Regions from separate parts of the Stutzerimonas marianensis genome, predicted to be linked through region 4. Evidence: predicted binding sites of a transcription regulator. Region 4 holds the regulator's gene; each other region holds the start of a gene.
The links. Region 4 encodes FliA, which starts transcription of late flagellar genes. Its sites were predicted from a motif close to CTAAAGTTTNNNNNNNNNNNGCCGNTAA; they were not measured.

Region 1 (7,970 bases), on a different contig from region 4:
ACATGGCGACGAGGTGCTGACCCTGAAGTTCGACTGCAAGCCCTGCGAGATGCACGTGATCGGCAAGATCAAGGGCAACATCCTCAACCTGCCGCAACCGGGCAGCGCCGCCAGCGTGGTCGGCCACATCACGCCGGACGACCTGATGAAGACCATTCGCAGCAAGCCGCACGCCTGAGGCTTGTGGGAACAAGCTCGGAGTTACGCAGAGTGGCCGAATGAATTCGGCCCTATAACGACCGGCGGAGGACCCGAGCGCCCAGATAAGCCGGCCCCGGACTGGGTAGGGCCGAACTTGTTCGGCCGCGGGCACTGCGGAAAGCGGTGGTACGCCCTGACGCAAATCCTCTTGTGAGATTTGGTCGCTCTCCGTTACGTTCGAGGTGCCCAACTGACGGGTCAGAACAATAACGGCCGCCTCGGCCTGCCCTTGCAAGGAAACACCATGAGATCTCTGATTGCAGCTGGCGTCTTGCTGGCCAGCGGCGCGACCTTCGCCGCGCCCTCTTCCTCAGTGCTCGATCAAGTCCAACAGCGCGGTACGCTGAAGGTCTGCACGACCGGCGACTACAAGCCCTACACCTTCCTGCGCGACGACAAGCAGTACGAGGGGATCGACATTGCGCTGGCCGAATCGCTGGCCAAGTCGCTCGGCGTGACGGTCCAGTGGGTGCCGACGACCTGGAAGACGCTGATGCCGGACTTCCTGGCTCAGTGCGACATGGCCGTCGGCGGCGTCTCCATTTCGCTGGAGCGGCAGAAAAAGGCGTTCTTCAGCGACCCCATCACCGTTGACGGCAAGATCCCCTTCGTCCGCTGCGACGAGGTCGAGAAGTACCAGACCATCGAACAGCTCAACCAGCCTTCAGTACGCCTGATCGAGCCACCAGGCGGCACCAACGAGGCCTTCGTACATCGCGAGTTGCCCAAGGCGCAGCTCGAGCTGTTCCATGACAACACCGTGATCTTCAAATCCGTCGCCGACAACAAGGCCGACGTGATGATCACCGACTCGTCAGAGGCGCAGTACCAGCAGCGCAACTACCCGACCCTGTGTGCGGTGAACCCCGACAAACCCCTGCAGTACAGCGAAAAGGCCTTTCTGCTCCCGCGTGACGATGTAGCGTTCAAGGCCTACGTCGATCAGTGGCTGCACCTGACCAAGGCCACCGGGGAATACCAGCGCATCGCGGACGAGTGGCTGGCAAAGCCCGGCGATTGACGGCAGCCGATGAGCCGCGCGCTGGAATCAGAACGTCCCGTCAGCGCTCAAGCGTGCGGTTCTCGGTCAATTTGTCGTCCACAACGTAGATAGCTCGCACCGTTTCCATAGACACCGATCGCACGAAGCCTGGGGCGATCGCTCGATACCCGTCGACACAGCCTCGGATAGGCAGACAAGGAACGAACATGCTCAAAGGGTCAACTCGCTGGATCGCAATCTCGTTATTTGCCGCGCTGGCCGGTTGCGCGACGCCGCCGAAGGAGCCACCAACCGGCACCGAGCCCCGGCCGGTCACCGAGCAGGGTGAAGCTATAGGCTCTGGCAAGGCCTCCTTTTATGCTCAACAGCACCATGGCAAGTTGACCGCCAACGGCGAACGCTTCGACCAGGGAGCGCTGACCGCCGCCCACCGGACGCTGCCGTTCGGCACCAGAGTCCGGGTGGTCAACGCTCGCAATGGCAAGAGCGTGGTAGTGCGCATCAACGACCGCGGCCCTTATGTCCGCGGCCGCGTCATCGACCTGTCCAAAGCCGCATTCCAGCGCATCGCCAGCACCCGCGCCGGGGTGATCCGTGTTCGCCTCGAACGGCTGGACTGAGCGGCACGCGGCCCAAGCTGGCGGCAAGTTGAATCTCCGCATGCGCCGCTGGCAGCGGACGAGCTGCAATCAAGTATCCGGAAGCTGCGCCGATAGAGCTGGCACGTCAACTCACCTTTCGGTGCTACACATGTTCAACGGCCGTCTCAAAAAACAACTCGAAGAGCAATCCGAGGAGCTGCTGCAGCTTCGTCAACTGCGCGAGCAGATCGAAGCGACGAAGCTGTCCATCACGCTGGACACGGAGCTCAGGATGAAGACGGTGAACAAAGCGTTCGCCAAGGCACTCGGCTATCAGCCCGAGCAATTGACTGGTCGTGCCATGGCGGAGATTGTTCCCGCCTACGTGAAACAATTGCCCTGCTACCACAACTTCCGAGCAGCCGTAGCAAAGCACGACCCCATCAGCGACAACTACCGCTTCCTGAGCGCCAGCGGCAGCCTCGTCTGGCTGCACATCGAGTGGTATCCGATCCGCGATGCGCAAGGTGGGCTGCACCACATCAGCGGCTTCGCCCGCGAAGTGACGCGCGAGCTGCAGCTGGCCAAGGAGAACGAAGCCTTCATCAACGCCCTGCTGCGCTCGACCGCGGTTATCCAGTTCAACCTGGACGGCACCATCGTCACCGCCAACGAGCAATTCCTGAAGGGCACCGGCTATTCGCTCCAGCAGATCGTCGGCAAGCACCACAGCATGTTCTGCACCCAGGAAGAGGCCTCCTCCGCGCAGTACAGGGCATTCTGGGAAACCCTCAATCGCGGTGAGTTCGTCGCCGACCGCTTCAAGCGTGTCGACAGCCATGGGCGCGACCTCTGGCTGGAAGCGACCTACAACCCGGTATTCGATGCCGAGGGCAAACTCTGCAAGGTGGTCAAGTTCGCCAGCGTGGTAACCGATCAGGTAGCACGTGAAGAAGAAGTACGCGAGGCGGCCAGCATCGCCTATGACGTGTCACGGCAGACCGACACCCGTGCCGAACGCGGTGCCGTGGTGGTCAAGAACACGGTCGCAACCATGCAGCGCATCGCGGCCGAGGTGGAATCCGCCACCCAGGGTATCGAAGCCCTGGGCCAGCAATCCTTGCTCATCAGCTCGATCGTCCAGACCATCGGCGGCATTGCCGCGCAGACCAACCTGCTGGCGCTCAACGCGGCCATCGAAGCGGCGCGTGCCGGCGAGCAGGGCCGGGGTTTTGCGGTCGTGGCCGACGAAGTTCGCCAGCTGGCGGGCCGGACCAGCGCCGCCACCGAGGAGATCGTCGCCGTGGTGCAGAAGAACCAGACCCTGGTCGACGACGCCGTACGGGAGATGGCCAACAGCCGCGAACAGGCGGCCGAAGGGCTGAATCTCGCCAATCAGGCCGGCGCCGTGATCGTCGAGATCCAGGACGGCGCCAAGCAGGTCGTCAGCGCGGTCGGACGTTTCGCCAACGAACTGAACTGACGCCACCGCACCCGAAGCCGCCGGCCCTGCATTCGAGCAGGGCCGGCGTTCTGCTAGCCCGAGGCGGCCAAGGCCTGCCGTGGACCGCCTCGCTCGGCACCCCGCGCGGGTTGACGCCTCAGCCGACAGCCGTTTCCACCGGCCGCGCGAAGCGATAGGCGGCGAAACAGCAGAGCACCACGCCCGCCAGCGCCAGCAACCCGCCGACCATCCCAACATTCGCCAGGCCCAGCTGGCGCACCACCAGACTGCCCATCAGGGCGCCTGCGCCTATGCCAATGTTGTAGATACCCGAAAACATCGCCATGGCCACGTCCGTCGCGTCCGACGCCAGGTTCAGCACCTTCGCCTGCAGGCCAAGGCCGAAGCACATGCCGGCGATGCCCCACACCACCACCAGCGCCCCGAGCAGCGAGCTGTCACGCGCAGCGGGCAGCAACAGCAGCAAGCAGGTCGCCATGACCGATATCGCCGCGATCAGGAACCCCTTCGGATAGCGCGTGCTGTATCGGCTGAACAGCATCGAGCCGAGGATACCGGCACCCCCGAAGAGCAACAGCAGCGCCGTGGTCATGTCGCCGCTCAGGTGAGCGATGGTCTGAGCGAAGGGTTCGATGTAGGTGTACGCGGTGAACTGCGCAGTGATGACCAGGGCGGTCAGCACATAGGTGGCGACCAGCGCCGGGCGGCGGAACAGCACCGGCAGGCTGCGCAGCGAACCGGAGTTCTGGCTCGGCAGCAATGGCAGCGTGCGCGCCAGGCAAATCACCACGAGGCTGGCGATGATCGCGATAGCGAGAAAGGTGGTCCGCCAGCCCAGCATCTCCCCGACCACGCGCCCCAGCGGGATGCCCAGCACCATGGCCAGCGCACTGCCTGTCGCGAGCAACCCAAGCGCCTGCGCCTGCCGACCCGGCGGCGCCACTCGCACCGCCAGGGACGCTGTGATCGACCAGAACACCGCATGCGCCAGGGCAATCCCGACACGACTGACCATCAGCATGCCGAAGCTCGAGGCCACGCTCGACACCAGATGGCTGCCGATGAACACCACGAAGACGAACATCAGCAAGGTGCGCCGTTCGACGTTGCGTGTCATCAGCATCATCGGCAGCGACATCAGCGCGACCACCCAGGCGTAGATCGTCAGCATCAGCCCGACCTGCGACGGTGGCATGTCGAACGAGCGACCAATATCGCTGAGCAAGGCGACCGGGACGAACTCGGTGGTGTTGAAGATGAAGGCGGCTAGGGCCAGTGCGACGACACTGAGCCAGCTCCCGCCGGTGGTGCTTTGGGTTTCGTTCATTCGGGCCGTTCTGAAAAGCAATGCCTTCGGCCGCCAGAGCCTCCCGAACGGAGGTCAGCGCGAAGGGCGGTGATGAAAAGGACGATGCGCCTGAAGCCCAACGACGAACTCTCCCGCCGCTTCGAGCAAGCGCGAGGACAGGTACGGGTTCGGGAGAAGTTTCAGGTGGCAGGTCTGAGCGGCGCGGATTCTACGCCCGGCGCGGGGCGCTGTCAGGCATCGCGCGGCCCCGGCGACCAGCGGCGAGCAACCGATGAGGAACGCACCCCGCTCGGCACCCGACCGAAACTTTCCCGGCGGGTATCAGCCGTAACTAGACCGACCCACCCACCTGGAGCAGTCATGGCCTACCCGAAGATCCCCGCACAGAAGCAGGACCGCCAGCCCGGCCTGGAAAGCGAAATGAACCCGCCCGCCGAATTCATCCGCGACAGCTACAAGGGCAGCGGCAAGCTGGCCGGCAAGGTCGCGCTGGTCAGCGGCGGCGACAGCGGCATCGGCCGGGCGGCGGCGGTGCATTTCGCCCGCGAGGGCGCGGACGTCGCCATCATGTACCTGGATGAACACGAGGACGCCGCCGCGGCGCAGCAGATGATCGAAGCCGAGGGCCAGCGCTGCCTGCTGCTACCCGGCGACGTGCGTGACAGTCGCTACTGCAACGACGCGGTGCAGCAGACGGTCAAGGCCTTCGGCCGCCTCGATGTGCTGGTCAACAACGCCGGACGGCAGGAAGTGCGCACGCGGCTGGAAGACATCACCGACGAGCAGTGGGAAACCACCTTTGCCACCAACATCCACGGCTATTTCTACCTGACCCGCGCCGCCCTGCCCCACCTGAAGGCCGGCGCCTCGATCATCAACACCACCTCGATCAACTCCTTCATCGGCAACCCGATGCTGGTCGACTACACCGCGACCAAGGGCGCCATCGACGGCTTCACCCGCGCCCTGTCGCAACAGCTGATCGAGCGCGAGATCCGCGTCAACCAGATCGCGCCCGGCCCGATCTGGACGCCCCTGCAGCCGGCCACCATCGGCCGGCACGACCCGCAGATGCTCGAAGGCTTCGGTAGCCAGATGCCCATGGGCCGCTGCGGCCAACCCTCTGAGCTGGGCCCGGCATACGTCTACCTCGCCTGCGAGGATTCCTCCTATGTCAGCGGTCAGACCATCCACATCAATGGCGGAAAGGTGGTCAACGGCTGAGCGGCCACGCAGGCGCATGGTGGCCTGGCGAAGCATCGCGTAACCCCTACGCAGGGAACCATCGTCGAGCCTGTCGCGCCCAAGAATGAGGACGGCCGGCACGACGCCCGGCCCGCCTCTCAATCGCAGCCAGCGCTGCCCACAGAATCAGGTGATGTCATGCCCCAGATCCTCATCGCGGCTTTCGACCGCTACGCCGAAGCCGAGCAAGTCAAAACCGAACTCCTGGGCCAGGGGGTAGCCAGCACGGATATCCAGATCTCCGCCTCGTTCAATCCCGAGACGGTCAACAGCAGCCGTGTGGAAGTCGTCGGCGAGGAGCCGGATCAGGACGCGACGGTCACCGACAAGATCGGCAGTTTCTTTCACAAGGTGTTCGGGGACGGGTCCAGCCAGCATGCCGGACGCTATCCCGAAGCAGCTCGGCGCGGTTCCACGGTGGTGACCGTCAGCCTGGACGACGAAAGCCAGGTCTCGATGGTCGAACGAATCATGGAGCGAAACGGCGCGATCGATATCGACGAGCGCAGCGCGAAGTGGGGCAGCGACGAAGCGACTCCGGTCACCGCCAGCACCGAGACGCTGACCACCGGCTATCCCGAAGCAGCCTCGGTCAGCGAAGACGAGCGCAAGCTCAACGGCATGGCCAGCGCGGATCGCGGCGCGGACGACGGCTCGATCCCGGGCCGCGCGGAAAACGACAAGGCCGCGCGCCGCGACAACACGGCGGGACGGGTGAGGATCATCCCGCGCTGATCCAGCGTGCCTACCGCGTCGCGAACACCTCGTCGAGCAAGTCGTTCATGGCCGCGAAAGCGCGCCTCGCCACCTCCGGGTTGTACTCGTTGCGGCCCGGTACGTTGGCGTAGGGGTCCGTAAACGAATGCACGGCGTTGCCGTAGCTCACCAGTTGCCAGTCGACATCGGTGGCCTTCATCTCGTCGATGAATCCCTCGACCTGCTCCGGCGGAACGGCCGGATCATCGGCGCCATGCAGCACCAGCACCGGCGCCTGGATCTGTTTGGCGTCGTCGGGATCGGGCGTATCGAGGTTGCCGTGGAACGAGATGAAAGCGTCAAGATCGGCGCCGGATCTCGCCAGTTCGAGCACTGACCCTCCGCCAAAGCAGAAGCCGATCGCCGCCATCCTGCCAGTGTCGATCGGCACTTCCGTTTGCGCCTTGAACGCGTCCGCTGCCGCCTGCGCGCGCTTGCGCATCAGCGGGCGATCGCCGCGTACCGCCGAAGCGGCGGCCTTGGCCTCGTCCGGGTTGGAGGGCCGCACGGCCTTGCCGTACATGTCCGCCATGAACACCACGTATTTTTCGCCGGCCGCACGCGCCGCCTTTTCTGCCGAGCGCTCGGTCACGCCCAGCCAGTTGGGCACCATCACCAGGCCAGGCCGCGCGGTGGTGACCGCATCGTCATAGACAAGCAGCCCCTCGAAGGGCTCGCCGTCAATCTCGTAGGCGAGCGGTTTGACGACGGTTGCCGCTTCGACGGCTCCGATCGACCCCGCCAGCGCCAAGGCCACGCATGACTTTTTCATCGAATGAGTCCCTCTCGTTAATGCGTTCATCAACAGTAGAGGAAATCACCGCAGGCGCTTTGCCGACCGGCCGGGATAGCGTTTCGATTTATGTCGGCCGAACCCGATCGGCCCGCCAGACCGCGCCGTGCGGATGCCGATCACTCGAGCGCAGCTCGTCCAGCGCGAGCGCGTTGGCTGTCGCGGCGCCGCTGGCGGTGTTGTCGAAAATGCACCATTGCGGCACATCGACCGGAGCCTCGGCCAGCCGTGCGTCCAATCGTTCCAGCCAGTCGGGCTCGTAGGACGAGTAATAAACGCGTGGCGAGCCGTGCAGGCGGTAATAGCGCATGCCCGCCCAACCCGCCGGCTCGGCCGCCTCGGCAAAAGGCGCGGGATCGGCGGCGACTCGTGCGACTCGCATGCGCTGCAGCAGGGGTTCGGCCTCGAGCCAGCTCGGGTGGCGCGGCTCGAAGGCCACGAAGCCGCCATGACGCGCCCGTAGCGAGCCGAAGAAGGCCTCGGCACTGTCTGGCTCGTAGGCAAGCGAGGGCGGCAGCTGGACCAGCAGGCAGCCCAGTTTCTCGCCAAGGTGCCCGCACTCCTGCAGGAAGGCCTCGAGCAAGGCTTCGCATCCGACCAGGCGCGCTTCGTGGGTG
Region 2 (7,970 bases), on a different contig from region 4:
AATTCGGCCCGGTGACCACTCACGTGCGCATCGCCGCAAAGCAGAGCGACATCTACGCGGTGCGTATCGCCGCCGGTGAAGCCGACCTGCTGCTGGGCTGCGACCTGATCGTCGCGGCGGGCGATGAATCGCTGACCCGCCTCAACGAGCAGATCAGCAATGCCGTGGTGAACAGCCACGAGTCCGCCACCGCCGAGTTCACTCGCAACCCGGATGCCCAGGTGCCCGGCGCGGCCATGCGCCAGGCAATCAACGATGCAGTCGGCGCCGACAAGACCCACTTCGTCGATGCCACCCGCCTGGCCACGCGGCTCTTGGGCGATAGCATCGCCACCAACCTGTTTCTGCTCGGCTTTGCCTATCAGCAGGGGCTGCTGCCGATCAGCGCCGAGGCCATCGAGAAGGCCATCGAACTCAATGGCGTTGCCGCCAAGCTGAATCTGCAGGCCTTCCGCTGGGGCCGCCGTGCGGTGCTAGAACGCGAAGCGGTGGAAGGGCTGGCGCGCCCGGTCGAGGTCGCCGAACCACTCTGTAAAACCCTGGAAGAGATCGTCGAGTGGCGCGTGGATTTCCTTACCCGCTACCAGAACGCCGGGCTGGCGCGCCGCTATCGCCAGCTGGTCGAGCGCGTGCGCGATGCCGATACGGCGGACGACCTGGCGCTGTCCAAGGCCGTCGCCCGCTACTACTTCAAGCTCCTGGCCTACAAGGACGAGTACGAGGTGGCGCGGCTCTACAGCGAGCCGGAATTCCGCCAGCAACTCGAGGCGCAGTTTGAGGGCGACTACAAGCTGCAGTTCCACCTCGCCCCGGCCTGGCTGGCCAAGCGTGACCCCGTCACCGGCGAGCCGCGCAAGCGCGAGCTGGGGCCGTGGATGCTCAATGTGTTCGGCGTGCTGGCCAAGTTCCGCTTCCTGCGTGGCACACCGCTGGATCCGTTCGGCTATGGCCATGACCGCAAGCTCGAGCGCGAGCTGATCGGCGAGTACGAAGGCATCGTCGAGTCGCTGCTGCGTGAGCTCAAGCCGACCAACTACCGCACCGCGGTCGCCATCGCCTCGCTGCCCGAGCAGATCCGCGGCTACGGCCCGATCAAGGAGCGCAGCGTTGCGGCCGCCCGCCAGCGGCAAAAGCTGCTGATCGAGCAGCTCGCCGCCGGCGATGCAGAACAACCCGTGCGCCTGTTCCACTCCGCGGCCTGACCCGCCGCTGTAGGAGCAGGCGCACCTGCGACCGCCGTTCAAGCCACGAGGCCGCGGCCGGTTCTGCCGGTCGCTGCAACGCACAATTACAAGAGAGGCCCCCATGTCCGTCTTCACCCATCCCGATTTCGACGCCCACGAACAGGTCGTCTTCTGCCATGACCAGGCCAGCGGCCTGAAGGCGATCATCGCCATCCACGACACCACGCTCGGCCCTGCGCTGGGTGGTTGTCGCATGTTTCCCTACGTCAACGACGACGAGGCCCTGCGCGATGTGCTGCGGCTGTCGCGTGGGATGACGCTGAAATCTTCGCTGGCCGGGCTCAAGCTCGGCGGCGGCAAGGCGGTGATCATCGGCGACCCGCACACCGGCAAGAGCCCGGCACTGCTGCACGCCATGGGCGATTTCGTCGACAGCCTCGGCGGGCGCTACATCACCGCGGCCGATTCCGGGACCGGTGAGCCGGAGATGCAGGCGTTCGCCCAGCGCACCCGGCACGTGATCGGTGCCACGCCACGGGCCACGCTCGACGGCAGCATTGCCAGCGGCGATCCGTCGCCCTCCACCGCGCTCGGTGTGTTCGTCGGGCTCAAAGCGGCGGTGCGCCACCGCCTCGGGCGCGATGACCTGATCGGCCTGAAGGTGGCGATCCAGGGGGTCGGGCACGTCGGTCTCGGTCTGGCTCGGCACCTCAAGGAGGCCGGCGCGCAGCTCTGGGTCAGCGACATCTTCGACGCCAACGTGCGCACCGCCGTGGAAGAGCTTGGCGCCTGTGCGGTACGCCCGCACGACATCTACGGCCTGGACGTGGACGTGTTCGCGCCCTGTGCCATGGGCGGCATCCTCAACGCCGAAACCCTGACTACGCTGCGCGCGCCGGTGATCGCGGGCGCGGCGAACAATCAGCTGGCGAGTCCGGAAATCGGCGCGGAGCTGCAGCGGCGCAACTGCCTCTACGCGCCGGACTATGCGATCAACGCCGGCGGCATCATCGACGTGTACTACCAGCGCGTCGGCGGCAGCGCCTCGCAGTCGGACGCGCATATCCGCGGCATCGCCGACACCCTGCGGCAGATCTTCGAGCGCGCCGCCGCCAGTGGCGAATGCACCTCGGTCATCGCCGACCGCCTGGCACTCGAGCGGTTGCAGGGCGGCGAACAGCTGCAGGCCACGCCACATCGGCTGCATGCCTAGTGGCCTGGGCGGCTCGTTCGGCGGGCCGGCGTTGCGCGCGTCAAGGTGACGGGCTGCTGGCCCAGTCATGACACGTCGGGACGGCCGGGCTCCGTACCCGGCATCCGATCCTGACCCAACGATCTGACCCCGCCGGCCGCTGCGCCCCGGCCGGTTTGATTCACCCGGACGGCTCGCTCGCCGTCCCGGACATTCCCTGAAAACAACAACAAGCAGGAATCCGCAATGACTGAAAAAAGCCTTGCCGCCGGCTCGCTCGGCGGCACTTCCGCTCATGCCCAGCAACGCGCCACGCGCGGTCTCTGGTCCTCGCGCTGGGTGTTCTTTCTCGCTGCCACGGGTTCGGCGGTGGGCCTGGGCAATATCTGGAAGTTTCCCTACATCACCGGGCAGAACGGTGGCGGCGCGTTCGTGCTGGTCTATCTCGCCTGCATCCTCCTGATCGGCATTCCGCTGCTGATGGCCGAGGTGATGATCGGCCGGCGCGGGCGGCAGAACCCCGACGGCGCGGTGGCGCGGCTGGCGCGCGAGGCCGGCGCCAGCACCCGCTGGCGTGTCGCCGGCTGGCTCGGCGGGCTGACCGGTTTCCTGATCCTGAGCTTCTACCTGGTGGTGGCCGGCTGGGCGCTGGCCTACGTGCCGGCGACCTTCAGCGGCGGTTTCGCCGGGGTCAGCGGCGAGGCCAGTGGCGAGCTGTTCGGCGCGTTGCTCGCCAGCCCCCTGCGCCTGGTGGTGTGCGCCACGCTGGTATTGGCCGCGACCATGCTGATCGTCGGGCTCGGCGTGCGCGGCGGATTGGAGCGCTCGCTGCGTTTCCTCATGCCCGGGCTGTTCGTGCTGATGCTGGTGCTGGTCGTTTATGCCGCCATCGAAGGTGAATTCGCCCAGGCGTTGCAGTTCCTCTTCGTGCCCGATTTCTCCGAGCTGACCGCCAAGAGCGTACTGATTGCGCTCGGCCACGCGTTCTTCACGCTCAGCCTGGGCTGCGGCGCGATGATGGTCTACGGCTCCTATCTGCCAGAAGGCACCTCCATCGCCAAGACGTCCGTTCTCGTCGCCTTGGCCGACACCGCCGTGGCGCTGCTGGCGGGAATGGCGATCTTTCCGCTGGTGTTCGGCAACGCGCTGGAGCCGGGCGCGGGTCCGGGGCTGATCTTCGTCACGCTGCCCATCGCCTTTGGCCAGATGCCGCTGGGGCAGGTGGTCGGCGGGCTGTTCTTCGTCATGCTGGTGATCGCCGCGCTGACCTCGGCCATCTCGCTGTCCGAGCCGAGCATCGCGTGGCTGACCGAACGTTTCGGCATGAGCCGGCTCAAGGCGGTGCTGGTCAGCGGCGGGCTGCTCTGGCTGCTGAGCTTGGGCAGCGTCTTCTCGTTCAACCTCTGGGCGGACTATCAGCTCTTCGGCAAGACCTTCTTCGACACCCTGGACTACCTCACCACCAACTGGCTGATGCCGCTCGGTGGCCTGGGCACGGTGCTGTTCACCGGTTGGGTGCTCAAGGAAGCCACTGTCCGCGAGGCCATCGGCCTGCAGCGGGACGGCCTGTTCCGGGCCTGGTGGCTCTTGCTGCGTTTCGGCACACCGCTGGGAATCGTGCTGGTATTTCTGAACCTGGCAGGGATGATCTGATGCCCATGCGACAGGCTGCCGCATCGGCCTGTCAGCAAATCGTTACGCCGCTGGAGCTGCCCGCTCTGCAGTGCTGCCGCTCCAGGCGCTGTAAAGAAATGCTGACGCAACGGGTGCCGGTAACGAGGTCGGCTGCTCCGGGACGCGCTTGTCGCCGCACGCGGGGTGGTTTGAGATGGCTCGGCCTGGCTGCTCGCCAGGCATGGACGTGCCACGGGGTGGGGTGCCGGGCAGACGACTGCCGGCCCGAGCCGCGCCTGGCAGGTATACAATGCGCGCCGTTTTGTCTGTGACCCCGCTGCGTACCGCGCAGCCGCGAGTCGGTCGCGCATTGCCGGGCGTCTGCAAGGCGCCCGGCGTGCAGTCTGCCGCTCGTCCCGGTGTTTCCGCTTTCACTCCGCCGTGTCACGAGCGCGGCGGGTTCGATTTCCGTCACAGATAACAACAAACAGGTGGCGCATGACCCGTGAAAAACCGAAGAACCTCTGGCTGTCCCGCTGGGGCTTCATCCTCGCTGCGACCGGCTCGGCCGTCGGCCTCGGCAATATCTGGAAATTCCCCTACATCACCGGCCAATACGGGGGCGGCGCCTTCGTCCTGATGTACCTGGCGTGCATCCTGGCCATCGGCATTCCGGTGATGATGACCGAGATCGCCATCGGCCGCCGTGGCCGTGGCAGCCCCATCGACGCCATCGGCCGTGCGGTGCGGGAGAACGGTAGCAGCCCGCTATGGAAGGGTGTCGGCGGCATGGCGATGACGGCCGGCTTCCTGATCCTGTGCTTCTATGTCGTCGTGGCCGGCTGGGCCTTCGCCTATACGCTGAAGATGCTCGACGGCTCGCTCGCGGGCGGCTCGGTCGATGCGCTCGCCCAGGTGTTCGAGGCGCACAACGCCAATGCCCTGCAACTTGGCGGCTGGAGCCTGCTGGTGGCGCTGCTGACCTTGTGGATCGTCGCCAGGGGCGTGCAGGCCGGCATCGAGCGCGCCGTGCGCTGGATGATGCCGGGGCTGGCGATCATGCTGCTGATTCTGGTCGGCTATGCCTTCACCAGCGGCGGTTTCGACCAGGGCTTTGCCTTCCTCTTCAGCTTCGACACCTCCAAGCTCACCGGTGAGGCGCTCCTGGCCGCGCTCGGGCATGCGTTCTTCACCCTGAGCCTGGCGTCCGGCGCCATCCTCACCTACGGCTCGTACATCCCCGATGGGCAGTCCATCGCGCGCACCACCTTCATGGTCGCGATCGCCGACACCGCCGTTGCGTTGCTGGCGGGGCTGGCGATATTCCCGATCATCTTCGCCAATGGCATGGACCCGACCGCCGGCCCGGGCCTGATCTTCATGAGCCTGCCGCTGGCCTTCCAGCAGATGCCGTTCGGCACGCTGTTCGGCGTGCTGTTCTTCGCCATGGTGTCCATCGCCGCGCTGACCTCGGCCATCTCGATGATCGAGGCCACCGTGGCCTACCTAAACGAGAAGCACGGCATCAGCCGCCTCAAGGCCGCCATGGGTGCGGGCGCGGTGCTGCTGGTGATCAGCCTGCTGGCGATGCTTTCGTTCAACCTGATGGCCGGCTGGGCGCCGCTGGGCAAGAACTTCTTCGATTGGCTGGATTACCTGACCTCGCGCTGGATGATGCCGCTGGGTGGCATCTTCATCGTGGTGTTCGCAGGTTACGCGCTGCGCAGCGACATCATGCGCGACGAGCTCGGCCTGCCACCGTTGGGCTATGCGCTGTGGTTGTTCATGGTGCGTTACGTCTGCCCGGTGCTGATCACCATGGTCTTCCTGCACGCCCTCGGCTGGCTGGGTTTCGACCCGCTCGCGCGCTGGTACTGGATCGCCGGTGCCATTGGCCTGCTGACCGTGCTGGGCGAAGGCCTGCGTCCACGGGTGTGGCCGGTGCTGGTCGGGCGTAGCGCCTGAGCGATTTCCCGAACGAGGCGCCACGGCAGGGCGGTCCTGGCGCCTTTGGGTTGATAGCCAAGGGCCATGCCGTTTGTCGGCTGGCATGGAAGGGCTTGCTGGAGCGTCCGTCATCCGGCGCTTGCGGGGCGTTCGATCAAGAGCCTCTGGCTCAAGATCGCCGGCCCGGGGCCGATACAAGGTCTCGTGCAGTGGACGCTCAAAGAGGCCAGGGATTGCCGCACTCGATCCAGACCTATCCGGACACGCGCCCATGCCTAGCCGTCTCAAATTCAGCCACAAGATCCTTCTGGCCGCGTCATTGGTCGTGATCGCGACCTTCGCACTGTTTACGCTCTTCAACGATTACCTGCAGCGCAACGCCATCCAGGCCAAGCTGGAAAGCTACCTGGACGAAATGGGCGATGTGACTGCCCACAATATCCAGAACTGGCTGTCCGGCCGTTTGGTGCTGCTGGAGAGCACCGCGCAGACCATCGCCCGCGACAGCTCCGGCCAGGCTGTCGAGGCGCTGGTGCAACAGCCGGCGCTGAGCTCCACCTTCGCCTTCACCTACCTCGGCCGCAACGACGGCGAGTTCATCGTCCATCCGCGTTTCGAACTGCCCGAAGGCTACGATCCGCGCCAGCGCCCCTGGTACAAGGATGCCGTCAATGCCGGCAAGACGACCCTGACCGAGCCCTATCAGGACGCTGCCACCAACGAACTGATCATCACCGCGGCGACGCCGGCAAAGGCGGGCAGCCAGAACCTAGGCGTGGTCGGCGGCGACCTCAGCCTGAAGGTGCTGGTGGACATCATCAACGCCCTGAACTTCGACGGCATGGGCTACGCCTTTCTCGTCAGCGGCGACGGCAAGGTGCTGGTCCACCCCGATCAGAACAAGGTGATGAAGACCCTCGCCGAGATCTACCCGCAGAACACCCCGTCGCTGACCAGCGGCTTCAGCGAAGCCGAGCTCGACGGTCAGGCGCGCATCCTCAGCTTCAGCCCGGTGACCGGCCTGCCGTCGGTGACCTGGTACGTCGGCATCTCGGTCGACAAGCAGAAGGCCTATGCGACGCTCTCCAGCTTCCGCACCTCAGCCCTGGTGGCGGCCGTCATCGCGGTGGTGTTCATCCTCGTGTTGCTGGGCATGCTGATTCGAGTGCTGATGCGCCCGCTGACCGACATGGGTCGAGCCATGGGCAACATCGCCGAAGGCGAGGGCGACCTGACCCGTCGGCTCAAGGTGGAGTCGAAGGACGAGTTCGGTGAACTGGCGTCCGCCTTCAACCGCTTCGTCGAGCGTATCCATGGCTCGATCCGCGAAGTGTCGTCGGCGACTCAGCAGGTCAACGAAGTGGCGCAGCGCGTGCTGGCGGCCTCCAACTCCTCGATGGTCAATTCCGACGAGCAGGCCAGCCGCACCAACAGCGTCGCCGCGGCGATCAACCAGCTCGGCGCGGCAGCCCAGGAAATCGCCCGCAACGCCGCCGACGCCTCGCAGCAGGCCAGCGGCGCCAGCCACCAGGCCGAGGGAGGGCGCAAGGTGGTCGAGCAGAACATCGAGGCGATGAAGCGACTGTCAGGTAACATCAGCGCGTCCTGCGCCCAGATCGAGGCACTGAACAACCAGACCGTGGGCATCGGCCAGATCCTCGACGTGATCAAGGGCATCTCCGAGCAGACCAACCTGCTGGCGCTCAACGCGGCCATCGAAGCGGCCCGCGCCGGCGAAGCCGGGCGTGGATTCGCCGTGGTCGCGGACGAGGTACGCAGCCTGGCTCATCGCACCCAGACCTCGGCGCAGGAAATCCACGGGATGATCGAGAAGCTGCAAACCGGCGCGCGGGATTCGGTGAGCACCATGACCGAGAGCCAGCGTCAGAGCGAGGCCAGCGTGGGCATCGCCAACCAGGCCGGCGAGCGGCTCGAGAGCGTGACCCGAAGCATCGGCGAGATCGATGCGATGAACCAGTCCGTCGCCACTGCGACGGAAGAGCAGACCTCGGTGATCGAGTCGTTGAACATGG
Region 3 (7,970 bases), on a different contig from region 4:
GCCTGGGTGTTTACAGATGCTTCAGGGCCTGTCCGAGCGGTCAGGACGGCAGACAAGCACAGGCGGCAGGCGCACAATGGCGGGCTTTTCCACTGCCTTCGTTTCCAGGACATCCATGGCCACCGCCGATCTGCGCAAGGGTTATCTGCTGGGTCTGACGACCTTCAGCATCTGGGGCATGTTTCCGCTGTACTTCAAATCCATCGAGCAGTACGCCGCGCTGGAAATCGTCACCCAGCGGGCGATCTGGTCGGCGCTGTTCGGCACCCTGGTGCTGATGATCTGGCGCCACCGCGGCTGGTGGCAGGAGCTGCTTGCCCATCCCAAGCGGATCGGCGTGTTGATGATTTCCAGCCTGCTGATCGCCAGCAACTGGCTGATCTACGTCTGGGCGGTCAACCACGAGCACATGCTGGAAGCGAGCCTGGGCTACTACATCAATCCGCTGGTCAATGTGCTGCTCGGGTTGATCGTGCTGCGTGAGCGGCTGCGCCCGTTGCAGTGGCTTGCGGTGGCAATGGCGGTGATCGGGGTCTCCCTGCAACTGATTACCCTGGGCGAATTTCCCTGGGTGTCGATCGTGCTGGCGCTGAGCTTCGGCAGCTACGGCCTGTTGCGCAAGCAGGCGCCGGTCGCGGCCTTGCCCGGGCTGGTAGTGGAAACCTGGCTGCTACTACCGATCGCCCTCGTCTGGTTGTTCTTCTTTGGCAGCGGGCCCAGCACCGAATGGTCATTCTGGGCCACTCCCGAGGCGCTCTGGCTGGTCGCCGCCGGCCCCGTGACGCTGGTGCCGCTGCTGTGCTTCAACGCTGCTGCGCGGCACCTGCCCTATTCCACGCTGGGCTTCCTGCAATACATCACGCCGACGCTGCTGCTGATTCTCGCGGTCTGGGTCTTCAACGAGCCCTTCCCGGCCGACCGCCAGGTGGCATTCATCTGCATCTGGGCAGGGCTGGCCGTCTACAGCTATGACATCTGGCGGACCCTGCGCAAAAGCCCTGTACGCTAGGCGTTTCGGTCGGCCGGCTGCAGCTTGAGCTCGACCATCAGGTCGTCGGCCAGCGTCTCCAGATGCCCCTGAAGCTCGTCCAGCGACAACTCGGCGGGCACGGCGAGCAGCGCCTCGGCATGGAACAGCAGCTCGTTGGTCATCGGCGCCGGTAGCACATCGGTGTCCAGGCTCTCGAGGTTGACGCCATGGCTGGCCAGCAGGCGAGTGATGTCGCGAACGATGCCGGTGCGGTCGTTGCCGACCAGTTGCAGCTGGATCATCCGCCAGCTGCGCTCGGGCTCGGCACCGCTCGGCGCGACCACGACCCGGATGCCCTGTGCCTGAAGAGCATGCAGGGCCTCGATCAATCCGGCGTGGGCGGCGGTCGGCACCGCGACACGCAGGATGCCGGCGAACTGGCCCGCCATCCGAGACATCCGGCTTTCCAGCCAGTTGCCGCCGTGTTCGCTGATGCATTTGGCGACGCGCTCGACCAGCCCGGGCTGGTCTTCGGCGATGACGGTAAGAACGAGATCGTCCATCGATGGCTCCTCTTCATGATGGCCCGGCGACACCGGCCGCGCCGTTCAGTATGGCGGATTGCGCCTGGACGTCAGGCAGCTGACAAACTACCGCGTTCGCCGCCCGGATGCGCGTCCGATATGCGCCAGGAGCACCCGCGGCCAGCCAAAACACCCCTCGATCCGGCGGACTGATTTTCCCAACGGCTTCATGTAGTATCCGGCGGCCCGGACTACAAGAACCTAATCGTCCGTGTCGGAATGAAGAATCAAGTGAGGCGAGAGATGACTGAGCGCGTTGAAGTCGGTGGCCTGCAGGTCGCCAAAGTCCTGTACGACTTCGTGAACAACGAAGCGATTCCTGGTACCGGCGTCGACGCCGATGCCTTCTGGGCCGGCGCTTCCAGCGTCATCCACGACCTGGCGCCGAAGAACCGTGCGCTACTGGCCAAACGCGACGACCTGCAGGCGCAGATCGATGCCTGGCACCAGGCTCGCGCCGGGCAGGCTCACGATCCGGTGGCCTACAAGGCCTTCCTGCAGGACATCGGTTACCTGCTGCCAGAAGCCGAAGACTTCCAGGCCACCACGCAGAACGTCGACGAGGAAATTGCCCGCATGGCCGGCCCGCAGCTGGTCGTGCCGATCATGAATGCGCGCTTCGCGTTGAATGCCGCCAACGCCCGCTGGGGCTCGCTGTATGACGCGCTGTACGGCACCGACGCCATCTCCGAAGAAGGCGGCGCGACCAAGGGCCCGGGCTACAACGAGATACGCGGCAACAAGGTCATCGCCTACGCCCGGGCTTTTCTCGACGAAGCGGCGCCGTTGGAAACCGGCTCGCACGCCGACGCCACCGGCTATCGCGTCGAAAGTGGCAAGCTCACCGTCGCGTTAAAGGACGGCAGCACCACCGGCCTGCAGAATCCCGCCCAGCTACGCGGCTTCCAGGGCGCCGCCGACGCCCCGATCGCGGTCCTGCTCAAGCACAACGGCATCCACTTCGAAATCCAGATCGACCCGGCCAGCCCGATCGGCCAGACCGATGCCGCCGGCGTGAAGGACATCCTGATGGAATCGGCGCTGACCACCATCATGGACTGCGAAGACTCCATCGCTGCCGTCGACGCCGACGACAAGACCTTGGTCTACCGCAACTGGCTGGGCCTGATGAAGGGTGACCTGGTCGAGGAGCTGGAAAAGGGTGGCAAGCGCATCACCCGCGCCATGAACCCGGACCGGGTCTACACCCAGGCCGACGGCAACGGCGAGCTGACCCTGCATGGCCGCTCCCTGCTGTTCATCCGCAACGTCGGCCACCTGATGACCAACGATGCCATCCTCGACAAGGACGGCAACGAAGTGCCCGAAGGCATCATGGACGCGCTGTTCACCAGCCTGATCGCCATCCACAACCTCAAGGGCAACACCACCCGCGCCAACAGCCGCACCGGCTCGATGTACATCGTCAAGCCGAAGATGCACGGCCCGGAAGAAGTCGCCTTCGCCACCGAGCTGTTCGGCCGTGTCGAGGACGTCCTCGGTCTGCCGCGCAACACCCTCAAGGTCGGCATCATGGACGAGGAGCGCCGCACCACGATCAACCTCAAGGCCTGCATCAAGGAAGCGCGTGAGCGCGTGGTGTTCATCAACACCGGCTTCCTCGACCGCACCGGCGACGAGATCCACACCTCCATGGAAGCCGGCCCGGTCGTGCGCAAGGCGGCCATGAAGGCCGAGAAGTGGATCAGCGCCTACGAGAACAACAACGTCGACGTGGGCCTGGCCTGCGGCCTGCAGGGCAAGGCACAGATCGGCAAGGGCATGTGGGCCATGCCCGACCTGATGGCGAGCATGCTCGAGCAGAAGATCGGCCATCCCATGGCTGGCGCCAACACCGCCTGGGTACCCTCGCCGACCGCTGCGACCCTGCACGCGATGCACTATCACAAGGTCGACGTCTTCACCCGCCAGGCCGAGCTCGCCAAGCGCGAGAAGGCCTCGGTCGACGACATCCTCACCATCCCGCTGGCACCCCGCACCGACTGGAGCGAGGAGGAAAAGCGCAACGAGCTGGACAACAACGCCCAGGGCATCCTCGGTTACGTGGTCCGCTGGATCGATGCTGGCGTCGGCTGCTCCAAGGTGCCGGACATCAATGACGTCGCGTTGATGGAAGATCGCGCCACGCTGCGCATCTCCAGCCAGCACATGGCCAACTGGCTGCGTCATGGCGTGGTCACCCGGGAGCAGGTCATCGAAAGCCTCAAGCGCATGGCCCCGGTGGTCGATCGCCAAAACGCCGGCGACCCGACCTACCGCCCGCTCGCCCCGGACTTCGACAACAACGTCGCCTTCCAGGCCGCGCTGGAGCTGGTCCTCGAAGGCACCAAGCAGCCCAACGGCTACACCGAGCCGGTCCTGCACCGCCGCCGCCGCGAATTCAAGGCCAAGAACGGCCTATAAACCCCGCAGTTGCTGCAAAGGAACCGCCCTACGGGGCGGTTTTTTTATGCCCAGCACCTGCTGGACGGCGCTCAAGTTTGGGCTGCGACAACCGATAACGTGACCCGGATGCCATTCTTAGTCACAATATTTCAGACAGATGGCATTTCGCTATTACGTGCTGTCTCGTAGTATCCGCCGCCCGCTGTGGAGTCGATGCATGTTCAAGAATTTGTCCCTGACCGCAAAGCTGTCGCTGGTCCCTGCCGTCGCCCTGCTCGGGTTGATCCTCTACGTCGGCTACACCTCGCTGCAGCTGTCGGCTACCGATTCGCGCCTGGTGACATTGGAAACCCAGAGCTATCCGACGCTGGAAAAAGCCGACGCGGTGATCTTCCAGTTTTCGCGTATTCCTGGCTTGCTGAACAATGCTGTGGCGGCAGGTGAGCCTGGCATTCTCGATGAAGCGCGTGAGGTGCTGAGCCAGATCGACGCAGAGCAGCAAGCACTAGGATCGCTGCTAAGCAGCCAACCACAACGCCGACAGGCACTGGATGGCTGGCGCAGCGCGGTCAAGATTTATGCCGAAAACGCCCTGAGCGCCTCGACAAAACTGATTGACGGCAGCGCCTCCTTCGACGACCTGCGACCCAACCTGGATCGCATGGCCGGTGACCTTGCCCAGGCTCAGAAGCTGGCAAGCGACTTCCGCACCGGCGCGTATCAGGATTTCCAACAGACCCTGGCCGAGACCCGCGAAGCCAACGAAGCCACCACGCGCCTGGGTATCATCCTCAGCCTGGTACTAATCGTGGTGGTCAGCCTCGGCGCCTGGCTGGTGATTCGCAGCGTGATGGCCAACGTGCGCGGTGTAATCGCATCGCTGCAGTCCATCGCACGCGGCGATGGCGATCTGACCCAGCGAGTGAACATCCAGTCGAACGATGAAATCGGTGCGATGATCGAGCTGTTCAACAGCTTCCTAGACAAGCTGCAGGGCACTATCCGTCAGATCATCGAAGCGGCCAGCCCACTGACACAGGTATCCAAGGAACTGTATGACCTGACGCAAGGCTCGGAAGAGAACGCCAAGTCGCAGCAGCACCATACCGATTCGATCACCCGCGACATTCTCACCATGACCGGCAGCATTCAGGAGGTCGCGCAGCGTTCGCAGCAGGCTTCCGATGAAGCCAACTCCGCTGCGCGCCAGGCCGCCGCCGCGCGTGAACACGTTGGCAGCCTCTCCAGTGGCATCAGCGATCTGGGCAGCAGTGTGATGAGCGCCGTGCAGGCCATGGAGCAACTGGAAGAGGAAACCCAGGAGGTTGGCTCCGTACTTACAGTGATTCGCAGCATTGCTGAACAGACCAACCTACTTGCGTTGAACGCTGCCATCGAAGCCGCCCGCGCCGGCGAGCAGGGCCGCGGCTTCGCCGTGGTGGCTGACGAGGTGCGCAACCTGGCGCAGAAAACCGCCGCCTCCACTGCCGAAATCCAGCAGATCATTCAGCGTCTGCAAAGCAGCGCCAATACCGTGCTCAACGTCATGAACAGTAATGGCGAGAAGTCGCGCGCCAGCATCGAGCGTTCGGTCGAAGCGACCCAGCTACTCGAGACCATCGCGCGCACCGTCAATCAGATCGACGAACTCAACGCCGGTATCGCTCAGTTCACTCAGGAGCAGATCGGTCTGTCGAGTTCCATCCAACAAGAAACCCAAGTGTTGCAGCAGGACGCACAAGCAACCGCAAATGGCGCCGAAGCCACTGCCCGTCTGGGCGAGCAATTGGTCAGCACGGGCGATCACCTGCGTGCGGCCACGGCCCAATTCCGCGTTTAAATGCTTTAGGAGCAACCTGATGACCGCAGTACGTGTTATCGGCTTGGCAGCCGTCTGCCTTGCAACCACTCAAGCCTTCGCCCTGGAACAGGGTGAGCACCGTTTCAATGGCTTCGGCACCGTCGGCTTTACCCATCTGGGCGGCGAAGACGACGGCCGCAGCTATGGCGTGCAGAGCCAGACCAACGATTCCTGGCGCGGCGACCAGCTGTCCAAGTTCGGCGCCCAGCTGAGCTACGGCATCACCGATACCGTTGGCGTGACCGTTCAGGCCACTGCCAAGGCGCAGCAGGATGAGTGGAAAGCCAACTTGGAGTGGGCCTACCTCTCGTGGCAGACCACCGACCAGCTGATGCTCCGCGCCGGCCGCCTGCGCAGCCCGGTCTACATGTATTCCGAAAGCCTCGACGTCGGTTACAGCTACCCATGGCTGCGCCTGCCGGACGAGGTCTACAGCCAGGTCCAGGTAACCAATTACGAAGGCGTCGACGCGGTCTACACCGTGCCGCTCTCCTACGGTTCGGTAACCGTTCAGGTAGCGGGTGGTCAGGCAAAGAACCGTGACTACTATGCCTACGACGAGCAGTTCGATATCGACTACGGCAATCTGTTCGGCGCCAGCATCAGCCTGGCGAGCAACAATTTCGGTACGCTGCGCGTCGGCTATGTCGAAGCGGATATCAAGACTGACATCAGCGGCACCGTAGATGTCGGCGGCGGCGTGATGGCGCCCCTGACGCTGCTCAGCCTCGACAAAGAAAAGGGCAAGTTCACCTCGATCGGCTACCAGTACGACAACGGTAACTGGGTCAGCAGCAACGAGTGGACCTCGCGCATGATCGAGAACGACGGCATGGAGTCGATCGACTCCTTCTACCTCATGAGCGGCCGTCGCTTCGGCGATTTCCTGCCGCACCTGACCTATGCACAGCTGGACGACAACGGCGGTCGCCAGAGTTCCTGGACCCTGGGCCTGAACTACCAGGCCGCGCCAACCGTGGTGGTCAAGGGCGAGTACAAGCGCGTCGATACCAAGAACGGCTATGACGGCGTCTTTACCCGCAACGCCCAGGAAGTCTACGAGAACGCTGCGTACGACCTGACCGGGGGGTTCATTGGTACTCCGGCACGCAACTACGACGGCGACATCGTTTCCGTCGGCGTCGATTTCGTATTCTGAGGAGCGTCCCGATGAAAGTATCCGTTCGCATCCTCAGCTGCGCAGCGCTGCTCGGCATGGCCTCCGTGTCGCAGGCTGACGTCGCCGTGATCGTCAATCCCGGCGCGGCCAAAACGCCGTCGCAGTCCGAGGTGGCCAACATCTTCCTGGGCAAGGACAAGTCCATGAAGGGCGTCGACATCAAGGACTGGACCCCGGCCAAGGAAAGCTTCTACTCCGCGGTCACCAGCAAGAACGAATCGCAGCTGAAGTCCTACTGGTCCGGCCTGGTGTTTACTGGTAAAGGCCAGCCGATGGCAAGCGTCGCCAACGACGCAGCGGTCGTCGCCAAGGTTGCGGCCGAAGCCGACGCCATTGGCTACGTCGACGCCGCGGCAGTCGATGGCTCGGTCAAGGTGCTGTTCACCCTGCCGTAGCCTCCCGCCCTAAGCTGAAAAAACCGCCCTTCGGGGCGGTTTTTTTATGGTGTCACGGCTATATCAGGCACTCCGTATGGCGCAATTCGGCCTGCCCGCGCAAGGCGACTCGCGACTAGACTTACGTCCAATGTGCCACGCCCTACCCGCAGCCCACCATTGTGCGCAAAAAATGGAAGCCAACATGAGCAAAGCCGATGCTTTCGCCGAGGCAGGCAAAACTGCCGTGCTGCAGAACATCCATGGAACCATGGAGTTCCTGCGCAAGTATCCGCCGTTCAACCAGATGGAGCCGGGGCACCTGGCCTACCTAGTGGAGAACTGCCAGCTGCGCTTCTACAGCGCCGGTGACTGCATCATTTCGCCGGACGACGGCGTCGTCGAACACTTCTATATCGTCAAGCAGGGGCGGGTTCACGGGCAGCGGCCGCATACCAGCAAGCGCGGCACCGATACCACCTTCGAGGTGATCGTCGGCGAATGCTTCCCGATGGCCGCGCTGATGGGCGAACGCGCCACCCGTACCGGCCATTTCGCCGCTGAAGACACCTTCTGCTACCTGCTGAACAAACCG
Region 4 (7,970 bases):
AAGCCGATGCTCTGGTTGCCGACGCTGAGGATCACCACGTGCCCCTCGCGCTGCTCCTCGTGCTCGGCGCCCTGAACCAGCCAGCGCTTGAGGTAGAACAGCGGCAGGGCCTTGTCACGCACGATGACGACTTCCTGCCCGTCGACCACATTGGTGCGCGACAGGTCGAGGTGGAAGATTTCGTTGACGCTGACCAGCGGGAAGGCGAACGCCTGGTTGCCCAGCATCACCATCAGGGTCGGCATGATCGCCAGAGTCAGCGGGACCTTGATCACGACGCGCGAGCCCAGCCCCTTGGTGGAGAACACGTTGACCGTGCCGTTGAGCTGGGAGATCTTGGTCTTGACCACGTCCATCCCAACACCGCGCCCCGACACGTCGGAGATCTCCGACTTGGTCGAGAATCCCGGAGCGAAGATCAGGTTGTAGCACTCCAGATCGCTCAGGCGATCGGCGGCATCCTTGTCCAGCATGCCCTTCTCCACCGCCTTGGCACGCAGGATGTTGGCATCCATGCCCTTGCCGTCGTCGGTAATCTGCAGAAGGATGTGGTCGCCCTCCTGCTCGGCGGACAGCACCACACGTCCGGTGCGCGGCTTGCCGGCGGCTTCCCGCTCTTCGGGCGTCTCGACGCCGTGGTCGACGGCGTTGCGCACCAAGTGCACCAGCGGATCGGCCAGTGCCTCGACGAGGTTCTTGTCCAGGTCGGTCTCTTCGCCGACGAGCTCCAGGTTGATTTCTTTCTTCAGGCTGCGCGCCAGATCGCGAACCAGGCGCGGGAAACGGCCGAACACCTTCTTGATCGGTTGCATGCGCGTCTTCATCACCGCGCTCTGCAGGTCGGCCGTGACCACATCCAGATTGGACACGGCCTTGGACATGGCTTCATCGCCGCTGTTGGAACCCAGGCGGACCAGGCGGTTACGGACCAGTACCAGCTCGCCCACCATGTTCATGATTTCGTCGAGCCGCGCCGTGTCCACGCGCACGGTGGTTTCCGCCTCGCTGACCGGCTTCTCCGGCGCCGGCGCTGCCGCAGGTTTGCTGGGCGCGGCAGACGCGGCCGGCTTGGCTGGAGCGGCCTTTTCAACCGGTTTGTCCGACGCGGCGGCCGCTGGCTTGACCGCGGCCTTCGCGGTCGGAGCGGTGGCGACTACTTCAGGTTCGAACTTGCCCTTGCCGTGGAGCTGGTCGAGCAATGCCTCGAATTCGTCGTCGGAGATGTTGTCCCCGGCCGGCGCTGCAGCTTCGGGTTCGACCGGGGTAGCCGACGCCTGGGGCGCCTCGGCGAACTGACCCTTGCCATGCAACTGGTCCAGCAGCGCTTCGAACTCCTCGTCGGTGATTTCATCGCTGGCCGGCTGGGCGGACGTAGACACTGCCTCGGCGGACGGTTCGGTGCCGGTCGCGGTCGCAAACTGGCCTTTGCCGTGCAACTGATCCAAAAGCGATTCGAATTCTTCGTCGGTGATCTCATCACCGCTAGCCGCGGCCGGGGCCTCCGCTGCCTCGTCGAGTGCGCCGAGGAACTGCTCGAACTCGCTGTCCGCGTTCACAGGCTCGGGGGCGGGCTCGGCCGCCACGGCAACCGGTTCGGCAGCGGCCGGCGCAGCAGAAGCCGGCTCGGCCAGGCGCGACAGTGCCGCCAGCAGCTCCGGCGTGGCAGGCGTAATCGCGGTACGTTCACGCACCTGACTGAACATTTCGTTGACGGAGTCCAGTGCCTGCAGCACGACGTCCATCAATTCCGAGTCGACGCGACGCTCACCCTTGCGCAGGATGTCGAAGACGTTTTCGGCGATGTGGCAGCACTCGACCAGTTCATGCAACTGGAGGAAACCCGCACCACCCTTTACCGTATGGAACCCGCGAAAAATCGCATTGAGCAAGGCTGCGTCATCGGGGCTGCTCTCCAGCTCCACCAGTTGCTCTGACAATAGTTCGAGAATCTCGCCGGCCTCTACCAGGAAATCCTGGAGGATTTCTTCATCGGCGTCGAAGCTCATATTTCACATCCCCTAAAAGCCCAGGCTCGAAAGCAGATCGTCGACATCGTCCTGCCCGGATACGACATCCTCACGTATATCGGCATGCATCTGCGGACCTTCACCGTGGGAAGGGCCTTTTTCTAGTTTTTTTCGTTCCTGCTCTGCGCGCAGCTCTTCGCGGTCGTGCTGGATACCCGCGACGCGATCGACCTGGCCGGCCATCAGCACGAGATTGAGCAGGTTGCTTTCGAGTTCGGTGATCAGTCGCGTGACTCGCTTGATCACCTGACCGGTCAGGTCCTGGAAATCCTGAGCAAGCATGATCTCGCTGAGGTTCTCCGACAGCTGGGTCCCGTCGTTCATGGTCCGCTGCAGGAACTGATCGAGCCGCTTGACCAGGTCACGAAACTGCTCGGCATTCATGTCGCGGCGCATGAAGCGCTGCCAATCGGCGGTCAGGCTCTGTGCCTCGTAGCTGACGTAGTTGACCAACGGCGCGGATTCCTCGACGAGGTCCATGGTCCGGTTGGCCGCCTTCTCCGTCATTTCCACGACATAAGACAGCCGGTCGGTTGCATCGGTGATCGGGGACGGGTCGCCCCCCGTCGCACAGGTGTCCATCTCCAGTTTGACGATGGCGTTGTGCAGTTCCCGGGTGAGCTTGCCGACTTCCTGATACAGCCCCTGGTTCCGAGCCTGGTTGAGCTCGTTGAACATCTGGGCCGCTTCTTCGAATCGGCCCTGCTGGAGGCTTTCGATCAATTGGGGTGCGTGAGCCTTGAGCGTCGCTTCGAACTCCGCCAGGCTTTGGTCTGCTTGCGTCATAGTGCCCTCGCGGCGTTACTTCAGCCGTTGACGCGCTCGAAGATCTTCTCGATTTTCTCTTTGAGTACCTGAGCCGTGAACGGCTTGACCACGTACCCGTTAACACCGGCCTGCGCGGCCTCGATGATCTGGTCACGCTTGGCCTCGGCCGTCACCATCAGCACCGGCAGGTGCTTGAGGCGGTCGTCCGCACGCACCGCGCGCAGCAGGTCGATGCCGCTCATGCCGGGCATGTTCCAGTCAGTGACGAGGAAATCGAAACTGCCGCTCTTGAGCATAGGCAGTGCAGTGGTGCCATCATCCGCCTCGGCGGTGTTGGTGAAGCCCAGATCGCGCAAGAGGTTCTTGATGATCCGTCTCATCGTCGAAAAGTCGTCGACGATGAGGATTTTCATGTTCTTGTCCAAGTACACCTCCGTAAATCCCGAAATCCCAGAACCTGCTCAGGGTCTGTTGCGGGCTTCGTTCATGAAGCTCGCCCAGAGCAGTTTCTATTCGCGTTTTCTTGAGAACCGACCTATCGAGCGCGCCATTCGCCGAGACGGGCCCGCAGGCGCGCCGCACACTGGCTGTGCAGCTGACTGACCCGTGACTCGCTGACGCCCAGAACCTGGCCGATTTCCTTCAAATTCAACTCTTCGTCGTAATACAGCGACAGCACCAGCTTTTCACGTTCGGGCAGATTGGCGATCGCATCGGCCAGGGCCTGCTGGAAACGCTCGTCCTCGAGATCACGAGACGGTTCCGGATGTGCACTGGCGGCATCTTCACCGAACTCCCCGTGCTCGCCTTCGGTCAGCAGATCATCGAAGCTGAACAGGCGGCTGCCCAGGGTGTCGCCCAGAATGCCGTAGTACTCATCGAGACTCAATTTAAGTTCGGCCGCAACCTCATGATCTTTAGCGTCGCGTCCGGTTCTGGCCTCGATTGCGCGTATCGCTTCGCTCACCATCCTCGAATTGCGGTGCACCGAACGCGGCGCCCAGTCGCCCTTGCGGACCTCGTCGAGCATGGCGCCACGAATGCGAATGCCCGCGTAGGTCTCGAAACTCGCCCCCTTGCCGGAGTCGTACTTCTTCGACGCCTCGAGCAGGCCGATCATGCCGGCCTGCATCAGATCGTCGACCTGCACGCTGGCCGGCAGCCGCGCCAGCAGGTGATAAGCGATGCGCTTGACCAGCGGGGCGTACTGCTCGATGAGCTGGTACTGGGAGTCTTTAGCCACTTTGGTGTTGTACATAACCGATTCCAGCCGCTGTCAGTCGTGTGCGTTTGCGGTGGGCCTGACCAGGCGCTCCACAAAGAACTCAAGGTGGCCACGCGGGTTCGCCGGCAGCGGCCAGGTGTCGATCTTCTGCGCGATGGCCTTGAACGCCAGCGAGCATTTGGCTCGCGGGTAGGCCTCGTAGACCGCGCGCTGTTTCTGAACGGCCTTGCGAACCGCCTCGTCGTAGGGAACCGCGCCGACGTACTGCAGGGCGACGTCAAGAAAACGTTCAGTCACCTTGGTCAGCTTAGCGAATAGATTGCGTCCTTCCTGCGGGGCGTGCGCCATGTTCGCCAGCACCCGGAACCGGCTGATGCCGTAGTCGCGGTTGAGCAGTTTGATCAGCGCGTAGGCGTCAGTGATCGACGTCGGCTCGTCGGTGACGACCAGCAGGACCTCCTGCGCCGCCCGCACGAAGCTCACGACACCGTCGCCGATGCCGGCGGCCGTATCGATGATCAGCACGTCGATGTCGTTGCCGATTTCGCTGAAGGCCTGAATCAGACCGGAATGCTGCATCGGCGACAGCTGCACCATGCTTTGCGTGCCGGACGCGGCGGGCACGATGCGCACGCCGCCCGGCCCCTGGATCATGACATCGCGCAGATCACAGTCACCGGCGATCACGTCCGCCAGGGTGCGCTTGGCCGTCAAGCCGAGCAGCACGTCGACGTTGGCCAGGCCAAGGTCGGCGTCGAGCAGCACGACACGCCGACCGAGGTCGGCCAGCGCCAAGGAAAGATTGACCGATACGTTGGTCTTGCCGACGCCACCTTTGCCGCCGGTCACTGCAATAACCTGTACGGGATGAATACCCATCATCAAACGCCTATATCTTGCTGGGGCCCGCAGGCCATCGATGCGTTCAGCCCGAACGCGTCTAGTGTTTCGCTCTCACGCAGCGCCCTGTTCATCCCGCCCTCCGCGAAGATCCGTTGTACAGGCCGGAGAACATGTCAGCCATCGTTTCCTCGCTGGGCGACTCTTCGGATTGCAGACTCACCGCCCGGCTGACCAGTTGATGCGTCCGTGGCAGCTGGAGATCCTCTGGAATGCGCGGACCGTCGGCGAGGTAGGCAATCGGTAGATGCTGGCTGATGGTCAGCCCGAGCACGTCGCCCAGAGTACCCGCCTCGTCAAGTTTAGTCAGGATGCAGCCCGCCAGCCCGCAAGGCCGGTAGTGATGCCAGGCCGCCTTCAGCACCTGGCTCTGGCTGGTCGCCGCGAGCACCAGATAGTTCTTCGAACGCACGCCCCGATCGGCCAATGCCTGAAGCTGCAGGCGCATCATCGGATCGCCCGCCGGCAGACCGGCGGTGTCGAGCAGGATCAGCCGCTTGCGCGCGACCGGCTCCAGGCTCTTGCTCAGCGGCTGGCTCGGGTCGATCTGGATCACCGGCACGTTGAGGATACGGCCCAGAGTCTTGAGCTGTTCCTGAGCGCCGATACGGTAGTTGTCCATGCTCGCCAGGGCGATGCTCTGCGCGCCGTGCTTGAGGACATGGCGTGCGGCGAGCTTGGCCAGGGTCGTGGTCTTGCCGGCGCCGGCCGGGCCGACCAGGGCAATCACACCGCCCTCTTCCAGCGGCTCGTGCTTGGTCACCTTGATCGACTGGGCCAGGTGCGCCAACAGCATGCGCCAGGCCTGACGCTGATCGCTGATCGCGGCCACCTTCTCCAGCAGCCCGCGCGACAGGTCCGCCGGCAGGCCGAGGCGCTGCAGGCGACGCCACAAGCCGGCCTGCTGCGGGCGACGATTCTGCTCGTGCCCCCAGGCCAACGACCCGAGCTGCACTTCGATCAGCTCCCGCAGCCCCTGCAATTCGGACTGCATGGCCTCGACGGCACGCGAGTCGAGTGCCGATGCTGCCATCGCGGCAGCAGGCGCAACGGCAGGCTTGGCGCTCGCGGCAGGTTTCTCGTCAAGCAACTGACGGTCGCGTGCCGGCTCCGTGTGCGGCGCGCTCAGTTCGGCATGCGCGTTGGCGATACGGGTCTGAGTCTTGCGCAGCTCCGCCTCGAGCGCCGGATTCGGCTGCTTGGGCGCCACCGCCTCCATCGGATAATCGAGCACGGCCGTCAGCTCGACGCCACCGGCCACACGGCGATTGCCAGTGATCACGGCATCAGCGCCCAGCTCGTCACGAATCATCTTCATGGCGATACGCATGTCGGCTGCGAAGAAACGTTTGACCTGCATGGCCTGTACCCTCGGTTAATTCTGACCCACCGTCGAAACGATGGTGACCTGCTTGTTATCCGGTATTTCCTGATAGGCCAGGACATGAATGTTGGGGACTGCCAGCCGGGCGAATCGCGAGAGCATCGCGCGGACCGGGCCGGCCACCAGCAGGATCGCCGGCTTACCCATCATTTCTTGACGCTGTGCCGCATCTACCAGAGACCGTTGCAACTTTTCGGCCATTCCCGGCTCGAGAAGAATGCCATCTTCCGAACCCTGTCCGGCCTTCTGCAGGCTATTGAGCAATATCTGTTCCAACCTGGGTTCAAGCGTGATCACAGGCAGCTGCGGCTCAAGCCCCACAACGTTTTGCACGATTGCGCGGGACAGCGCGACCCGCACGGCCGCCACCATCGCGGCGGGATCTTGACTCTTGGTGGCCACGTTCGCGATGGCTTCGGCGATGGTGCGGATGTCGCGGACCGGTACCTGCTCCTGCAGCAGCGCCTGCAGCACCTTGAGCAGTGTCGACAGCGAGATCATCCCCGGCACCAGTTCCTCCGCGAGCTTCGGCGAACTCTTGGCCAGCAGCTGCATCAGCTGCTGGACTTCCTCATGCCCGAGCAGCTCGTGCGCATGCTTGTGCAGGACCTGGTTGAGGTGCGTAGCGACCACGGTGCTCGCATCCACCACGGTGTAGCCGAGCGACTGCGCCTGGTCGCGCTGACTGGCCTCGATCCAGACCGCCTCCAGCCCGAACGCCGGGTCCTTGGCGGCGATGCCGTTGAGCGGGCCGAACACCTGCCCGGGGTTGATCGCCAGCTCGCGGTCGGGATAGACCTCGGCTTCAGCCAGGCTCACTCCCATCAGCGTCAAGCGATAAGCGTTGGGCAGCAGATCGAGGTTGTCGCGGATGTGCACCGACGGCATCAGGAAGCCGAGGTCCTGCGACAGCTTCTTGCGAACCCCCTTGATACGGGCCAGCAACTGGCCGCCCTGGTTGCGATCGACCAGCGGAATCAGGCGATACCCCACTTCCAGGCCAACCATGTCGACGGGCGTCACGTCGTCCCAGCCGAGTTCCTTGGTCTCCGCGGCGCGCTGGGCGGGCAGCGTTTCCTGCTGTTTCTGAACCTCCTGCTCGGTTTTCGCCTTGGCCTGCTTCTGACGGTGCCAGATCCAGTAGGCCCCACCGGCTGCCACGGCGCCAAGTCCGAGAAAGGACATGTGCGGCATGCCGGGGACCAGGCCCATGGCGATCATGATGCCTGCCGACACCGCAAGAGCCTTCGGCGAGGCGAACATCTGGCGGTTGACCTGCTGGCCCATGTCTTCGGAGCTGGTCACGCGGGTCACCATGATCGCCGCGGCGGTCGAGAGCAGCAACGAAGGGATCTGCGCAACGAGGCCGTCACCGATGGTCAGCAGCGCATAGACCTGACCGGCTTCACTGAAGCTCATGCCATGTTGCGCCATGCCGATGCCCACGCCACCGATCAGGTTGATGAACAGAATCAGCAGACCGGCGATGGCATCGCCGCGCACGAACTTGCTGGCACCATCCATCGAGCCGTAGAAATCGGCTTCCGAGGCCACCTCGACCCGGCGCTGCTTGGCTTCGACCTGATCGATCAGGCCGGCGTTGAGGTCCGCATCGATCGCCATCTGCTTGCCCGGCATGGCGTCGAGGGTAAAGCGCGCGCTTACC

Region 1: the regulator FliA is predicted to act here: its motif matches at 1,893-1,920, upstream of MST27_RS11615 (methyl-accepting chemotaxis protein).
Region 2: the regulator FliA is predicted to act here: its motif matches at 6,106-6,133, upstream of MST27_RS22770 (methyl-accepting chemotaxis protein).
Region 3: the regulator FliA is predicted to act here: its motif matches at 4,049-4,076, upstream of MST27_RS01030 (methyl-accepting chemotaxis protein).

The regions. Positions count from the first base shown of each region.
Region 1 is NZ_JALGRD010000006.1:28,193-36,162, forward strand. It holds gene MST27_RS11600 (peptidase U32 family protein) at 1-178, shown strand, start outside; gene MST27_RS11605 (transporter substrate-binding domain-containing protein) at 446-1,222, shown strand; gene MST27_RS11610 (septal ring lytic transglycosylase RlpA family protein) at 1,411-1,824, shown strand; gene MST27_RS11615 (methyl-accepting chemotaxis protein) at 1,955-3,268, shown strand; gene MST27_RS11620 (sugar transporter) at 3,387-4,577, opposite strand; gene MST27_RS11625 (SDR family oxidoreductase) at 4,920-5,783, shown strand; gene MST27_RS11630 (hypothetical protein) at 5,943-6,539, shown strand; gene MST27_RS11635 (dienelactone hydrolase family protein) at 6,550-7,332, opposite strand; gene MST27_RS11640 (DUF72 domain-containing protein) at 7,421-7,970, opposite strand, start outside.
Region 2 is NZ_JALGRD010000005.1:121,259-129,228, forward strand. It holds gene MST27_RS10295 (indolepyruvate ferredoxin oxidoreductase family protein) at 1-1,202, shown strand, start outside; gene MST27_RS10300 (Glu/Leu/Phe/Val dehydrogenase dimerization domain-containing protein) at 1,306-2,397, shown strand; gene MST27_RS10305 (sodium-dependent transporter) at 2,623-4,029, shown strand; gene MST27_RS10310 (sodium-dependent transporter) at 4,489-5,955, shown strand; gene MST27_RS22770 (methyl-accepting chemotaxis protein) at 6,209-7,970, shown strand, end outside.
Region 3 is NZ_JALGRD010000001.1:231,861-239,830, forward strand. It holds gene rarD (EamA family transporter RarD) at 116-1,009, shown strand; gene MST27_RS01020 (glycine cleavage system transcriptional repressor) at 1,006-1,533, opposite strand; gene MST27_RS01025 (malate synthase G) at 1,798-3,978, shown strand; gene MST27_RS01030 (methyl-accepting chemotaxis protein) at 4,178-5,800, shown strand; gene MST27_RS01035 (hypothetical protein) at 5,820-6,980, shown strand; gene MST27_RS01040 (phosphate ABC transporter substrate-binding protein) at 6,992-7,396, shown strand; gene MST27_RS01045 (putative nucleotidyltransferase substrate binding domain-containing protein) at 7,581-7,970, shown strand, end outside.
Region 4 is NZ_JALGRD010000002.1:178,265-186,234, forward strand. It holds gene MST27_RS03860 (chemotaxis protein CheA) at 1-2,006, opposite strand, end outside; gene MST27_RS03865 (protein phosphatase CheZ) at 2,019-2,813, opposite strand; gene MST27_RS03870 (chemotaxis response regulator CheY) at 2,834-3,208, opposite strand; gene fliA (RNA polymerase sigma factor FliA) at 3,331-4,053, opposite strand; gene fleN (flagellar synthesis regulator FleN) at 4,072-4,899, opposite strand; gene flhF (flagellar biosynthesis GTPase FlhF) at 4,991-6,280, opposite strand; gene flhA (flagellar biosynthesis protein FlhA) at 6,296-7,970, opposite strand, start outside.